DNA from 2 places in the Blastococcus sp. SYSU DS1024 genome. Region 2 is predicted to be linked to the other one. Evidence: predicted binding sites of a transcription regulator. Region 2 holds the regulator's gene; the other holds the start of a gene.
What was found. The regulator LexA, encoded in region 2, represses DNA repair genes until DNA is damaged. The targets are predictions, from matches to a motif close to TCGAACANNTGTTCGA.
Positions count from the first base shown of each region.

Region 1: ruvC (crossover junction endodeoxyribonuclease RuvC) is a predicted target of LexA. The motif match lies at 4,744-4,759, and genes of this name have one in related genera.

Region 1 is NZ_JBJHAA010000007.1:67,892-75,399, reverse strand. It holds gene secF (protein translocase subunit SecF) at 1-338, opposite strand, end outside; gene secD (protein translocase subunit SecD) at 335-1,924, opposite strand; gene yajC (preprotein translocase subunit YajC) at 1,939-2,250, opposite strand; gene ruvB (Holliday junction branch migration DNA helicase RuvB) at 2,398-3,522, opposite strand; gene ruvA (Holliday junction branch migration protein RuvA) at 3,519-4,178, opposite strand; gene ruvC (crossover junction endodeoxyribonuclease RuvC) at 4,154-4,726, opposite strand; gene ACI79S_RS08580 (YebC/PmpR family DNA-binding transcriptional regulator) at 4,830-5,591, opposite strand; gene pdxT (pyridoxal 5'-phosphate synthase glutaminase subunit PdxT) at 5,588-6,229, opposite strand; gene ACI79S_RS08570 (heparan-alpha-glucosaminide N-acetyltransferase domain-containing protein) at 6,286-7,374, opposite strand; gene pdxS (pyridoxal 5'-phosphate synthase lyase subunit PdxS) at 7,389-7,508, opposite strand, start outside.
Region 2 is NZ_JBJHAA010000014.1:40,239-47,746, forward strand. It holds gene hflX (GTPase HflX) at 1-981, shown strand, start outside; gene ACI79S_RS13790 (phosphatase PAP2 family protein) at 1,040-1,762, shown strand; gene ACI79S_RS13795 (hypothetical protein) at 1,734-2,777, shown strand; gene lexA (transcriptional repressor LexA) at 2,781-3,548, opposite strand; gene ACI79S_RS13805 (LysM peptidoglycan-binding domain-containing protein) at 3,971-4,267, shown strand; gene ACI79S_RS13810 (hypothetical protein) at 4,392-5,144, shown strand; gene nrdR (transcriptional regulator NrdR) at 5,670-6,191, shown strand; gene ACI79S_RS13820 (vitamin B12-dependent ribonucleotide reductase) at 6,336-7,508, shown strand, end outside.

The sequences.
Region 1 (7,508 bases), on a different contig from region 2:
TGCTGCTCGGTGCCGGGCAGCCGGAAGCTGTTGCCGCCCTCGAAGTCGATGCCGAAGTTGAACCCGCGGAAGACCATCGAGAGCAGGCACAGGAGCACCACCACGGCGGTGATCCGGTAGATCAGGCGGCTGCGACCGACGACGTCCAGGCCGGCCTCGCCGTTGTAGAGCCTGTGGGCCAGCCCGGCCCGTCCACCGGGCGCGGCCGGGGTCGCGGCGTCGTCACTGCCCGGGTCCTGGGGCAGCCCGGCGTCGGCCAGGGTCTCCTCGCCGGTGCCCACCGGCGACTGCTCGGTGGTCGGCTCGGCCGGGTCGGCCGGGTCGGTCGGGCGCGTCATGAGGTGCTCCTGTCCTGCGGGCCGCCGACCGCGGCGGTGGCACCGACGAGTTCCCGTGCCGGTGCGCCGGTGCCGGCTCGACGCGTGTGCTCCACCCGGCCGAGGCCCGAGAACCGGTTCTTGCCGAAGTTCCGGAACCGGGACAGCACGGCCATGAGCGGGTGGGTGAAGAGGAAGACGACGACGAGGTCGAGCACCGTCGACATGCCGAGGGTGAACGCGAAGCCCTTCACGTCACCGATGGCGAGCAGGTACAGGATCGCCGCGGCCAGGAAGCTGACCGCGTCCGCGGACAGGATCGTCCGCCGCGCCCGCACCCAGGCCCGCGGGACCGCCGACCGCAGCGAGCGCCCCTCCCGGATCTCGTCCTTGAGCCGCTCGAAGTACACGACGAAGGAGTCGGCGGTGATGCCGATGGAGACGATGAACCCGGCGATGCCGGCGAGGCTGAGGGTGAACCCGATCTCGCGCCCCAGCAGGATCAGGCAGGCGTAGACCACCACCGCCGAGAGGATCAGGCTGGCGATCATGACGAGGCCGAGCAGCCGGTAGTAGACCAGCGCGTACACGAAGACCAGCGCGATGCCGAGGGCACCGGCGATGAGGCCGGCCTCCAGCTGCTCCTCGCCGAGCTCGGTGGAGATCGACTGCGCGGTCGCCTGGGTGAACGTCAGCGGCAGGGCGCCGTAGCGGAGCTGGTTGGCCAGCTCGGTGGCCGACTCCTGGTCGAAGCTGCCCTGGATGGTGGTCTGGCCGTTGATCGCGCCCTGGATGGTGGGCGCGGAGACGACCCGGCCGTCCAGGGTGAACGCCACGTTCGACCCCACGTTGGCCGCGGTGTAGTTCGCCCAGGTCTCCCGCCCGCCGGACCGGAAGTCGAGCAGGACGACCCAGCTGCCGTCGGTCGGGTCGGTGGCGGCGCTGGCGTCGTCGATCTCGGTGCCCTCGATGATCGTCGGGCCGAGCAGGTACTTGACGGTGCCGTCCTCGCTGCACGCGGCCACGAAGTCCTGCGGCCGGTTCACCTCGCCGAGCAGCTCCTCCGCGTCGCAGGTCAGCGTCGCGAACTCGGCGGCGGCCTCCTCCTGCGTGACGGCGGGGGCGTCCGGGTCGGGCAGCGTGGGGTCCGCGACGGCGTCGCCGCCGGCCGCGGGGTCCTCCGCGGCGTCGGTGCCGGGCTCCTCCGCGCCGGGCTCCTCCTCGACGGGGCCGGCGGGGGCCACCTCCAGCACGGGCCGGAAGCGCAGCTGCGCCGTGGCGCCGAGCTCCCGGGCCTGCTCGCCGTCGTCCCCGGGGACCGAGATGACGATGTTGGAGTCGCCCTCGGTGACCACCGATGCCTCGGCGACGCCGAGCCCGTTGACCCGCTGCTCGATGATGCGCCGGGCCAGCTCCAGGTCCTCCTGGGCCGGCGCCTGGCCGTCGGGGGTGCGGGCGGTCAGGGTCACCGTCGTGCCGCCCCGCAGGTCGAGGCCGAGCTGCGGCGTACGGGTGTCCCCGGTGAAGAAGACCAGCCCGTAGAGCAGGGCCACGATCAGCACGAACGCGCCGAAGTAGCGCCCCGCGGGGAGGGTGCGGTTGGCCACGGAGGTCTCCCGGGTCAGACGGTGCCGTCGGCCGGGCGCGCGGGGTCCTCGTCGGACGGCGCGGACCCGGCCGGGCGGCGGACCTCGAGGATCGCCTGGCGGGCGAAGGTCGCCACGACACCCGGCGAGATCTCGAGGTCGATGGTCGTCTCACCGACCCCGGCCACCGTGCCGTGCATCCCGCTGGTCGTCATGACCGGGGTGCCGACGGTGAGGGAGGCCAGCAGAGCCGCGTGCTGCTCCTGCATCTTCTTGCGCTGCCGCGCGGGCAGCACGAACAGCACGACGGCCAGCAGGGCCAGCATGATCAGCGGGAAGTACTCCACGACAGGTGTGCCTCTCTTCCGCGACTGGTGGCTCGCGGTGGTGCGGCCCGGGACGGGACCGCTCGGGTGCGTCGGTTGCCGTGCGCGCGGCGACCAGGCGGGACGCGCACGGCCCGGCCTGCGAGTTGCGCGCCAGCGTCCGGGAGTCTAGGCGTCGAAGAGGGTGTCTGACGACGACCCCGGTGCCCGTGGGTCTGCTGTGACCCGGCCGAGGGGGACACCCCCGGCCGGCAGCGGCCGCCCCAGGTGCGCCCAGGCGGCCTCGGTGGCGACCCGCCCGCGCGGCGTGCGGGCCAGCAGCCCGGCGCGCACCAGGAACGGCTCGCACACCTCCTCCACGGTGTGCGGCTCCTCGCCGACGGCCACCGCCAGGGTGGCGACGCCGACCGGGCCGCCGCCGAACTTGCCGACCAGCGCGTCCAGCACCTCCCGGTCCAGCCGGTCCAGGCCCAGGTGGTCCACGTCGTACAGGGCCAGCGCGGCCTCGGCGACCGCACGGGTGACCCGGCCGTCGGCCTCCACCTCGGCGTAGTCGCGCACCCGGCGCAGCAGCCGGTTGGCGATGCGCGGTGTCCCGCGGGAGCGACCGGCGATCTCGGCCGACCCCTCGTCGGTCAGCTCCACCCCGAGCAGCGCCGCGCTGCGGGCCAGCACCCGCTGCAGGTCGGCCGGCTCGTAGAACTCCATCTGGCCGACGAAGCCGAACCGGTCGCGCAGCGGGCCGGTGAGCAGCCCGGCACGGGTGGTGGCGCCGACCAGCGTGAACGGGTTGATCTCCAGCGGGATCGCCGTCGCCCCGGGGCCCTTGCCGACGACGACGTCGACCCGGAAGTCCTCCATCGCCATGTAGAGCAGCTCCTCGGCGGGGCGGGCGATGCGGTGGATCTCGTCGATGAAGAGGACGTCACCGGGCGCCAGGTTCGACAGCATCGCCGCGAGGTCGCCGGACCGCTCGATCGCCGGACCGCTGGTGATCTTCACCGAGGTGCCGAGCTCGGAGCCGATGATCAGCGCGAGGCTGGTCTTCCCCAGCCCGGGCGGGCCGGAGAGCAGGACGTGGTCGGGCGTGCGCCCCCGCCGGCGCGCCCCCTCGAGCACCAGGGCCAGCTGACGGGCGACCTTGGGCTGGCCGATGAAGTCGTCGAGCGAGTGCGGGCGCAGCGCCGACTCGACGACCCGCTCCTCCTCACCGGCCTGCGGCGACACCGACCACTCCGGCGCCGCGTCGGAGGCCAGCTCACCGGTCAACGACCGGTCGAACGGCGCGGTCACGACCTACCCAGCAGCTGGAGCGCCCGCCGCAGCAGCACCGCGACCTCCACGCTCCCGGTCGCGGCGAGCTGCTCGTCGGCGACCGGGGCGAGCTGACCGACCGCGCCCTCGGCCTCCTTGCCGCTCCACCCGAGGCCGACGAGCGCGCTGGTCAGCTGGTCGCGCCAGGGCGCCACCGGGGTCACCGACGGCAGCCCCGCGGGCGCGGGCGCGTCGAGCGAGGTGTCGGTGGCCGTGGAGCCCAGCCGGTCGCGCAGCTCCAGGATCAGCCGCTCGGCACCCTTCTTGCCGATGCCCGGCACCTGCATCAGCGCCTTGACGTCGGCCGTCGACACCGCCCGCCGGACCTCTCGCGGCGGGTGGATGGCCAGCACCGCCTGCGCGAGGCGCGGGCCGACGCCGTTGGCGGTCTGCAGCAGCTCGAACAGCTGGCGCTCGTCGTCGTCGGCGAAGCCGTAGAGGGTGAGCGAGTCCTCGCGCACGACGAGGCTGGTGGCCAGCCGGGCGGCCTCCCCCACCTGCAGGCGGGCGATCGTGCCCGGGGTGCACTGCACCGCCAGCCCGATCCCGCCGACCTCGACGACGGCGCCGTCCGGGGAGACCGCGGCCACCCGGCCGCTCACGCTGGCGATCATCGCGCCGCCACCCCCGTCCACCGCGGCAGCGTGCTGGTGGCGCGCACCGGCGCACCGATCCCGCCGGCGAGCGCCGCGGTGCGCAGGCGCTGCTGCGCCGGACCGCGCCACGCGTGGCAGACCGCGAGCGCCAGGGCGTCGGCGGCATCGGCCGGCTTCGGGGCGGCCGGGAGCCCGAGGACCCGGGTGACCATGAGGGTGACCTGCTCCTTGTCCGCGCGGCCGTTGCCGGAGATGGCCGCCTTGACCTCGCTGGGCGTGTGCCAGGCGACCGGCCGGTCGGCCTGGGCGGCGGCGAGGGCGGCGACCCCGGCCGCCTGGGCGGTGCCCGTGGCGGTGCCCTTGTTGTTCTGGGTGAACACCCGCTCGATCGCCACCACGTCGGGGCGGTGCTCACGCAGCAGCGCCGTGACGGCGGTGTGCAGCTCCAGGAGCCGCAGCTCGAGGTCGAGCTCGGCCAGGGTGCGGACCACGCCGACGCCGACCGCCGTCGGCCGCGCCCCCGGGCGCCCGTCGACCACGCCCCACCCACACCGGGTGAGGCCCGGGTCGATACCGAGCACCCGCATGGTCACGCTCCCGTCGGCCGAACTGATGTTCGACCGAGGCTAACCGGCCGCTCCGGCACGGCGACCCCGACACGCCCGGGAGGCGGTGCACCGGGGTCGGTCGTCAGGCGCTGGCGGTGACCTGCTCCATGACCTCGTCGGACACCTCGTAGTTGGCGTAGACGTTCTGCACGTCGTCGCAGTCCTCGAGGGCGTCGATCAGCCGGAAGACCTTGGCCGCACCCTCCGCGTCCAGCTCCACCTGCACGCTGGGCTGGAACCCCGCCTCGGCGGAGTCGTAGTCGATGCCGGCGTCCTGCAGCGCGGTGCGCACGGCGACCAGGTCGGTCGGCTCGCAGAGGACCTCCAGGACGTCGCCCAGATCGCGCACCTCCTCGGCGCCGGCGTCGAGCACCGCCAGCAGCACGCTGTCCTCGTCGACGTCACCGGTCTTCGGCACGACCACCACGCCCTTGCGGGAGAACAGGTAGGAGACGGAGCCGGGGTCGGCCATCGACCCGCCGTTGCGGGTCATGGCCGTGCGGACCTCCATGGCCGAGCGGTTCTTGTTGTCGGTGAGGCACTCGATGAGCACCGCGACACCGCCGGCCGCGTAGCCCTCGTAGGTGATGCCCTGGTAGTCGACGCCACCGGCCTCGGCGCCCGATCCGCGCTTGACCGCCCGGTCGATGTTGTCGTTGGGCACCGAGCTCTTCTTCGCCTTCTGGATGGCGTCGTAGAGCGTCGGGTTGCCGGCGGGGTCACCGCCGCCCGTGCGGGCGGCGACCTCGATGTTCTTGATCAGCTTGGCGAAGAGCTTGCCGCGCTTGGCGTCGATCCCGGCCTTCTTGTGCTTGGTCGTCGCCCACTTGGAGTGGCCGCTCACGGCTCTCCCCTCTCTGCGTCGGCCAGGTGCGCGCGCACGATGTCGACGAACAGCGCGTGCACCCGGCGGTCCCCGGTCAGCTCGGGGTGGAAGCTGGTGGCCACCACGTCGCCCTGGCGGACCGCGACGATCCTACCGTCGGCCGCTCCGCCCACGACCCGCCCGAGGACCTGCACCCCGGGCCCGGCCTGCTCCACCCACGGCGCGCGGATGAAGACGGCGTGCAGCGGCCCGCCCTCGACTCCGGCCAGCTCGACGTGCGATTCGAAGGAGTCGACCTGGCGGCCGAAGGCGTTGCGCCGCACGGTGACGTCGAGTCCGCCCAGCGTCGGCTGGCCCGGCGGGGCGTCGACCAGCCGGTCGGCCAGCAGGATCATGCCGGCGCAGGTGCCGTAGGCGGGCAGCCCGGCGCGGACGGCGTCGCGCAGCGGCTCGAGCAGGCCGAACCGGTCGGCGAGCTTGGCCATCGTCGTCGACTCGCCGCCGGGCAGGACCAGGCCGTCCACCTCCGCCAGCTCCTCCGGGCGGCGGACGGGCCGGGGCTCGGCGCCCTCGGCCCGCAGCACGGCGAGGTGCTCGCGGACGTCGCCCTGCAGCGCCAGGACCCCGATCTCGGGTCGCGTGGAGGGGGTGGACACGAGGTCCGACGGTACGGCGCGCCCCGCGGGGCGCGCCGGGCCCTGCCCGTGCCCGCTCAGGTCCGCCGCGTGGGCTCGACGGCGGCGGCGCGCGACGAACTCCAGGTCAGCAGCCGCTCCAGGGGCCCCCGGCCGAGCTTCCACCGCCACATGCCGGCCACCGCGAGCGCGGACACGACGAACGCCAGCCACACGTCGGCGCCGTCCGCGGCGCCGGGATCGGCCGTCTCGAGCGCCCAGATGACGACGATGTGCGCGGTGTAGACCGACAGCGCCAGCGCGCCGACCGCGCGCAGCGGAGCGGTGAGCAGCGGCAACCGGTCGGCGAGCACCAGGCACCCGGCGATCACGAGGACGGCGACACCGCACGACCCGACCAGCTCGAAGGTCGTGCCGCTGTGCGGCTCGGCCCCCGTCAGCCACGCCGCCTCCCACTCCCCCACCGGCGAGGCGAAGCCCTCCCGGGGACCGGTGGACGGGACGCCGTCGGCGACGGCCCGGGTGCTCGCCCAGCCGCCCCCGTAGCCCAGCACGGCGGCGGCCGCGCCCGCCCCGCCCAGGCGCGCCCGGACGCCCGCGGCACCCAGGTCCAGCCGGCCGACGGCCAGCCCGACGAGCACGAAGGCCAGCCACAGCATCGCCGGGTAGGCGCCGGTGACCAGCAGCTCCGCGACGTAGTGCGACTCCGCGTCGGCGACCGAGAGGACCTGCCCGAGGAACGCGTTCAGCGGCGGCCCGGCAACGGCCACGACCCCCGCGGCGACGAGCAACCGCCGCGGCGGCCGGCGGAGGAAGGGCAGAGCGAGCACGAACAGCGCACCGTAGACGCCGAGGATGATCGCGACGAACGTGTCCAGCCACTCCAGCACCGCGCCGATCGCGACGATCCACGCGGCCCGGACGACGATGCGCAGCCGGGCCCGGACCAGGTCGACGCCGTCGACCGGCCGGGACCGTCCCGTGAGCAGCGCGATCGAGACGCCGGCCAGGGTGGCGAACAGGATGGAGGACCGGCCGTCGACGACTGCGGCCCACGTCGACGGGTCCGCGCGCAGTTCGCCGCTGATGCCCAGGTGGGCACCGAACATGCCCAGCACGGCCAGCCCGCGGGCGAGGTCCAGGCCCGCGATGCGGTCCCGTCCCACCCCCGGGTCGTACGTCACCAGCCGCGGGTGGCGTACCGCTCGCTCTCCGGCAGCGTCGCGACGTTGATCCCGACCATCGGCTCCCCCAGGCCGCGGGAGACCTTGGCGATCACGTCGGGGTCGTCGAAGAAGGT
Region 2 (7,508 bases):
GTCGACCGGACGGCGCTGATCCTCGACATCTTCGCCCAGCACGCCACCAGCCGGGAGGGCAAGGCCCAGGTCGAGCTGGCGCAGATGCAGTACATGCTGCCGCGCCTGCGCGGCTGGGGTGAGTCGCTCTCCCGCCAGGCCGGTGGCCGCGTCGCCGGTGGTGGCGGTATCGGTACCCGCGGTCCTGGTGAGACGAAGATCGAGACCGACCGGCGGCGTATCCGCGCCCGGGTGAGCAAGCTGCGTCGCGAGATCGCCGGTATGGCCACCGCGCGGGCCACGCAGCGGTCCAGCCGCGGCCGCAACGCGGTGCCGAGCGTGGCCATCGCCGGGTACACGAACGCCGGCAAGTCCAGCCTGCTCAACCAGCTCACGGGCGCCGGCGTGCTCGTGGAGAACGCGCTGTTCGCCACCCTGGACCCGACGGTCCGCCGGGCGGAGTCGCCGGACGGCCGGGAGTACACGCTGACCGACACCGTCGGCTTCGTGCGCCACCTGCCGCACCAGCTCGTGGACGCGTTCCGCTCCACCCTGGAGGAGGTCGCCGCGGCCGATCTGCTGCTGCACGTCGTCGACGGCTCCGACCCCGACCCGCTGGGCCAGATCGACGCCGTCCACGTCGTGCTGAACGAGATCGACGCGTCGGCGGTCCCCGAGGTGATCGTCGTCAACAAGGTCGACGCGATGAGCGAGGAGGACATCCTCACGCTCCGCCAGGCCCTGCCGGGCGCCGTCTGGGTGTCGGCGCGGACCGGCGCCGGCATGGACGCGCTGCGCCGGCTCGTGGCCGAGCGGCTGCCGCACCCGGACGTCGACGTCGACGTGCTGGTGCCCTACGACCGGGGGGACCTGGTGTCCCGCGTGCACCGTGACGGCGAGGTGCTCGGCGAGGTGCACGAGGCCGGCGGGACCCGCCTGACCGCCCGGGTCGACGGCGCTCTCGCGGCGGTGCTCGAGGAGTTCGCGGTCCCGGTCGGCTGAGCGGGATCGGTCGGCCTGCGCTGATCACGATCCGGTCACGGCCCGGTACCGTGGCGGCGTGACCAGGGGAGCCGTGCAGGCGACGGAGGCACCGCGGGCTGCGCCCGTGGTCCCCGTCGGCCGGCCGCCGTGGTGGCTGGTCGCCGCGGCTCTGCTGGTCACGCTGCTCATCACCGCCGACCTGCTCGCCCACGGCCCGTCCGAGCGGCTGGACCTCCGGGTGTCCGAGATCGTGAGCGACTGGGGCCTGCGGGACACGCCGGGATACCCGGCGGTGTGGGTGGTCACCCAGCTCGGGGGGCGCGTGACCATCCTGGTCGTGCTCGCCGGCCTGGTCGGCTACCTGATCTGGCGGCGCGGCACCTGGCTGCCTGCCGTCCGCGTGGTGCTGGCTCTCGGAGTGCTGACCGCCGGGGTCTACGCGATCAAGCACGGGGTCGGGCGCACCGCGCCGGCGTTCCCCGGTTCCTACTTCTTCCACCCCGACGGTGCCTCCTTCCCCTCAGGGCACGTCGCCAACGCGGTGCTCATGTGGGGGGTGGCCCGCTGGCAGGCCGTCGAGTACGGGCTCCCGCCGGCGGTCCAGCGGACCTTCTGGTGGCTGAGCGTCGTCGGGCCGGTGGCCACCGGCGTGGCGATGGTCTCGCTGGACTTCCACTGGGTCACCGACGCGGTCGTGGGAGCCGCCGTCGGGATCGTGCTCCTGGGCGTGGTTCATGCACTGGACGCTATGGTTCTGTCACGCTGGGTACGTGCCCGAGCAGGCCGAGCGAATCCCTAGCCGCGCCCGGCGGCGGCGGCTCGCCGTCGCGAGCGCCCTGACCGGCGCCCTGGCCGTGCTCGTCCCCGCTCCGGCGTCGGCGGAAGAGGCGGCGCCGGAGGTCCGCTGCGCCATCACCGACCCGCGACTCGCCGAGCTCTCCGGCCTGGTGGTCGTGGGGGATCAGATGCTCGCCCTCAACGACGGCGGCGAGCAGGTCGCGGTCCACGGCCTGGACTCCTCGTGCGCGGTGGTCGACGTCCAGACCGGGACGGCCGACCCGTTCGACCCCGAGGACCTCGGGGTGGCGCCCGACGGGAGCGTGTGGGTGGCCGACATCGGCGACAACGGCGCCGTCCGCCCGACCGTGGCGCTGCACGTGCTGCGGCCCGACGGCACGACGGCGCTGCACCGGCTGACCTACCCCGACGGCGCGCACGACGCCGAGGCGCTGCTCCTGGCTCCGGACGGAACGCCGTACCTCGTGACCAAGGAGGTGCTCGGCTCCAGCGGGGTCTACCGGCCCACCGCCGCGCTCGTGGACGGCGGCACGGTGCCGATGGAGCGGGTGGGCACGGTCAACGTCACCCTCACCGGAACTCCGGGCGGCCCCGTGGGCCGAGCGGGGCAGCTGCTGGTCACCGGAGGAGCGGTCGCGGGCGACGGGAGCGCACTGGCGCTGCGCACCTACACGGACGCCTACGTGTGGCCGCTGGCCGGCTCGGACGTGCCCGGTGCGCTGGCCGGCGAACCGGTGCGGGTGGCGCTCCCCGAGTCGCCGCAGGGCGAAGCCATCAGCTTCGCCGCCGACAGCCGGGCGCTGGTGGTCGCCAGCGAAGGCCTGCCCAGCGCCGTCACCGTGGTTCCGCTGCCGACCGGGGCCGCCGCCGCGAGCGCGCCCCCCGAAGGTGATCCGCTGCCGTCGTTCGCCGAGCTCACCCGCTCGGACCGTTCACCCATCGCCGCGGCCCTGATCGCCGCCACCGTCGCCACCGTCGTGGTCTGGCTGGGCGGCAGGTTGCGCCGCCGACCCTGAGGGTCAGACGCGACGCAGGACCGACACCACCCGCCCGAGGATCGTCGCCTCGTCGCCGGGGATCGGCTCGTAGGCCGGGTTGTGCGGCAGCAGCCACACGTGACCGTCCCGGCGCTTGTACGTCTTCACCGTCGCCTCGCCGTCGATCATCGCCGCCACGATCTCGCCGTTCTCGGCGGTCGGCTGCTGGCGGACGACGACCCAGTCGCCGTCACAGATGGCGGCCTCGACCATCGAGTCGCCGGCCACCTTCAGCATGAAGACGGTTCCCTCGCCGACCAGCTCGCGCGGCAGCGGGAAGACGTCCTCCACCGCCTGCTCGGCGAGCACCGGACCACCGGCGGCGATCCGGCCGACGAGCGGGACGTAGGCGGGCGCGGCTGCCTGCACTCCGTCGCCGAGCACGGGCGGCTCGACCTGTGCGGCGCTGGGCCGGCCGGCATCCCCGGGCAGTCGCACGTCCAAGGCGCGCGGCCGGTTGGGGTCGCGCCGCAGCCAGCCCTTCTTCTGCAGCACCGCGAGCTGGTGCGCGACCGAGGACGCCGAGGACAGCCCCACGGCCTCACCGATCTCGCGCACCGACGGGGGGTAGCCCCGCCGGTCGATCGAGTCGCGGATCACCTCGAGGACCCGCCGCTGCCGCTGGGTCAGCCCGTCCCCATCGGCCGCGCGGTCGGGAAAGGCCCGCACCGACGCCGAACCGTCCGCCGCCCCCGGGGTCGCGCCCGCGGTGCCGCCCCGGTTGCCGGACGTCCTGCTCGAGTCCGCCACGTCTCCTCCTCGCCGGCTGCCCCGCGCAGCTCTCGACCCTCGTCGTCGGGGGAACGGTAGCGCCGATCGCCGACCACTTCAAACAGGTGTTCGAAACTTTCCCGTGTCGCACCACTTCTGTCGGCCCCATCCGGTAGACATCGGACAGGCGTTCGAATCGAACACACGTTCGGGTCCGGCGGGTGCCGGCCAGGAGGGCTGAACACATGACGAGCAGCGCGGCACTACAGGTCCGTGGAGAGGTGCCGGTCGGCCCGGGGGAGCGGTGTGCCGGTCCGCCACCCGCCCGGCACCTCCGGGTGCTCCCGCCGCCTCGCTCCTACGCGGAGACGGCCGGGCCCCGGCCCGCGCCGGCTCTCGCGGGCGCGAACGACCTGCGGGCCGCCGCGGAGCGACCGCCCGCCCGTGGTGGTCGGGCACGGGTGGAGCCGCCACCGCTCCGGTTGACCGCGCGCGGTCGCCGTCTGCTGGTGGTCCTCGCCCTCCTGCTCGCCGTGGGTGCGCTCGCCGTCGGCGAGGCGGTCCTCGGGGAGGCAGGTGGCGGGTTGGAGCTCATGGGGACGACGAAGGTGATCGTCGAGCCGGGCGACACGCTCTGGTCGATCGCCGGTGCGGCCGCCGACGGGCGCGACGTCCGCGACGTCGTCGTCGACATCCAGCGGCTGAACGGGCTCGACACCGCAGCGATCACCCCAGGTCAGGTCCTCGTGCTGCCCTGACGTCCCTGCGGGCTCGGCGCGAGCGCGTGACGGCAAGGTGTTCACAAGGCGACCCTGCGACTTCGTCAACCCTCAGTGCAGGCGCGTTCACCGTGCGTGCTCGTCGGCCACATACGGTTCGCCCGTGTCCAGCGTCATGGAGAACCGCGCCGCGGTGTTCGCCACTCGTCCCCAGGCCGTCGAGGTGCACCAGGCGGGTGCCTGGTGCGCGGGGGAGCTGCTGGGGTGGCGGCACGACGATTCCGGCGCGTGCCAGATGTGGGTGCGGGTCGTCGTCGACGGCGTGGAGGAGACGCTCTGGACCGAGCTGGCGGACCTGCGGCTTCCGGAGCCGCCGGTCGTCGACGCGCCCCCGGTGACGCAGGCGATGCCCGCCCCGCCGTCGGTGGCACCGCTCCAGCAGGGTCCGTCGACCGACGTGGAGGCGACCGCCAGCCTGCCGCTGGTGCGCGACAGCCGCGAGCCGCGGGCCGGCTCCCACCGGTCGGGCGGTCGCCGGCGAGCGCCGGAGAGCGACGCCGCGCGGGGCGCGCCGGCGTCCTCGGTGCCGGTTCCTTCCCCGGGTCGGCACCGCGCTCCGACCACTGCGCCCGGCCCGGTCGTGGGCCGGCACCGCGCCGCCGACACCGAGCTCTTCCCGGCCGTCGTCGAGAGCGCGCCGGGTGCGCCGTCCCCAGCCCGTGACGAGCGGCCGCGGGGCGGTGGCTGGTCGGTGCCTGCGGCCCGCGCTGCGAGCCCGGTCGAGACCGGCTCCGCCGCGGGGGGCTGGGCCCCGCCGGCCGACCTCGAGCAGGATCTCCTGACCCGACCGATGCGGCTGAGCGACCAGATCCCGCACTCGCGGCGGCCCCGGGTGGGCGGCTCGGTCAGCGCCTGATCGTCGTTCGGCGGTCCTGGCTGGGCCCGCCCGCGGGGGCTCGGCACTGCTGTCGTGTGCCCGCCGGGCCGCCGGTCGGGCGGTGGGCGCCTCCTGCGCCGAAGGGTGTGCGCCGATGCGCCGCCCTGGGGGCCAGAACCGCGCATCGGCGCACAGCCTCGTCGAGCCGAGCGCCCCTCGGTCGTTCCCGCGGGGGGCCGGGGCGGCAGCGGAGCGCCGCGGTCGCCCCTGTCCGGGTGGGGCCCGGGGGCGAGGTTTCGGCGCGTCGTCGCGGCGTGTCCTGTGACAGCTGGGGACCGCTGTTCCACCTGCGCACGGCCGTGTCGGGGTGGAACACGCCGACGGAAGGATCACTTGCACATCTTGTGTGGGCCGTCCTAGGGTTCCCCTACATCTAGTAGTTACAGAGCTGTAAGCCTGTCCACAGGCTGGTCCTCAGGTTGTCCCCGGCGCATCCACCGGATGTCCCCAGGGGGTTGCACAGCCGGCCGGTGGCGGGCGCGGCGCGAAGGGAGGTGAACCACCGTGCGTTGCCCGTTCTGCCACAACGCCGACAGCCGGGTCATCGACTCGCGGGAGGCCGACGAGGGCGCCACCACCCGGCGTCGTCGTTCCTGTCCCGCGTGCGGGCGGCGGTTCACCACCGTCGAGGAGGCGGTGCTCGCCGTCGTCAAGCGCAACGGCGTCAGCGAGCCGTTCAACCGCAGCAAGGTGGTGGCCGGCGTCCGGCGGGCCTGCCAGGGCCGGCCCGTCGACGAGGACCAGCTCAAGCTCCTCGCCCAGCAGGTGGAGGACAGCATCCGCGCCAGCGGCGCGGCGGAGGTGCCGAGCCACGAGGTCGGCCTGGCCATCCTCGGCCCGCTGCGCGAGCTGGACGAGGTGGCCTACCTCCGGTTCGCCAGCGTCTACCGCTCCTTCACCTCGGTGGCCGACTTCGAGCGGGAGATCGCCGAGCTGAAGGCCCGGCAGCCCGCCGCACCGCCGGGGGAGGCGGGCCCGCCCGAACCCCGGCGACCCGTCCCGTCCGGCACGGGCGCCGGCACCTGAGAACTGTCGGTGCCACCCGATAGACAGCAGTTCGAGCAGTTACCGATCGCGGCTCTTCCCCAGCCCCCGATCCGACACCGCGCAGCCCCACCGCGCAGCCCCGCGAAGCACCACGCGACACACGACCAGGGAGAGCTCCACACCATGACCGAGACCGACGACCGCGTGGCCGGCGCCCGCACCCGCCGCAGCGCCAAGACTCCCAGCCGGGCCAAGGGCCTCAAGATCAAGCGTGTCTTCACCACCGCTGGTGTCCACCCGTACGACGAGGTGACCTGGGAGCGTCGTGACGTCGTCATGACCAACTGGCGGGACGGCTCGATCAACTTCGAGCAGCGCGGTGTCGAGTTCCCGGCCGAGTGGAGCATCAACGCCACCAACATCGTCACCACGAAGTACTTCCGCGGCGCGGTCGGCACCCCCCAGCGCGAGACCAGCCTGCGTCAGCTCATCGACCGCGTGGTGCTCACCTACACCGAGGCCGGCCGCGAGCACGGCTACTTCGCCACCGAGGGCGACGCCGAGGTCTTCGAGCACGAGCTGACCTGGATGCTGCTGCACCAGTACTTCAGCTTCAACTCGCCCGTCTGGTTCAACGTCGGCACGAGCGCGCCGCAGCAGGTCAGCGCCTGCTTCATCCTCGCCGTCGACGACGAGATGGACTCGATCCTGAACTGGTACCGCGAGGAGGGCCTGATCTTCAAGGGCGGCTCCGGTGCCGGCCTGAACCTCTCCCGCATCCGCTCCTCCAAGGAGCTGCTCTCCTCCGGCGGCACCGCCTCCGGCCCGGTCAGCTTCATGCGCGGCGCGGACGCATCTGCCGGGACGATCAAGTCCGGTGGCGCCACCCGCCGCGCGGCGAAGATGGTCGTCCTCGACATCGACCACCCCGACATCGAGGAGTTCATCGAGACCAAGGCGCGCGAGGAGGACAAGATCCGCGCGCTGCGCGACGCCGGGTACGACATGGACCTGGGCGGCAAGGACATCACCAGCGTCCAGTACCAGAACGCCAACAACTCGGTCCGCGTCTCCGACGAGTTCATGCGTGCGGTCGAGGAGGGCGACGAGTTCGGCCTGCGGGCGCGCCTCGACGGATCGGTCATCGAGACCGTCGACGCCAAGACCCTGTTCCGCAAGGTCACCCAGGCGGCCTGGGAGTGCGCCGACCCGGGCATCCAGTACGACGACACGATCAACGACTGGCACACCAACCCCGAGACCGGCCGCATCAACGCGTCCAACCCGTGCTCGGAGTACATGAGCCTGGACAACAGCTCGTGCAACCTGGCGTCGCTGAACCTCATGAAGTTCCTC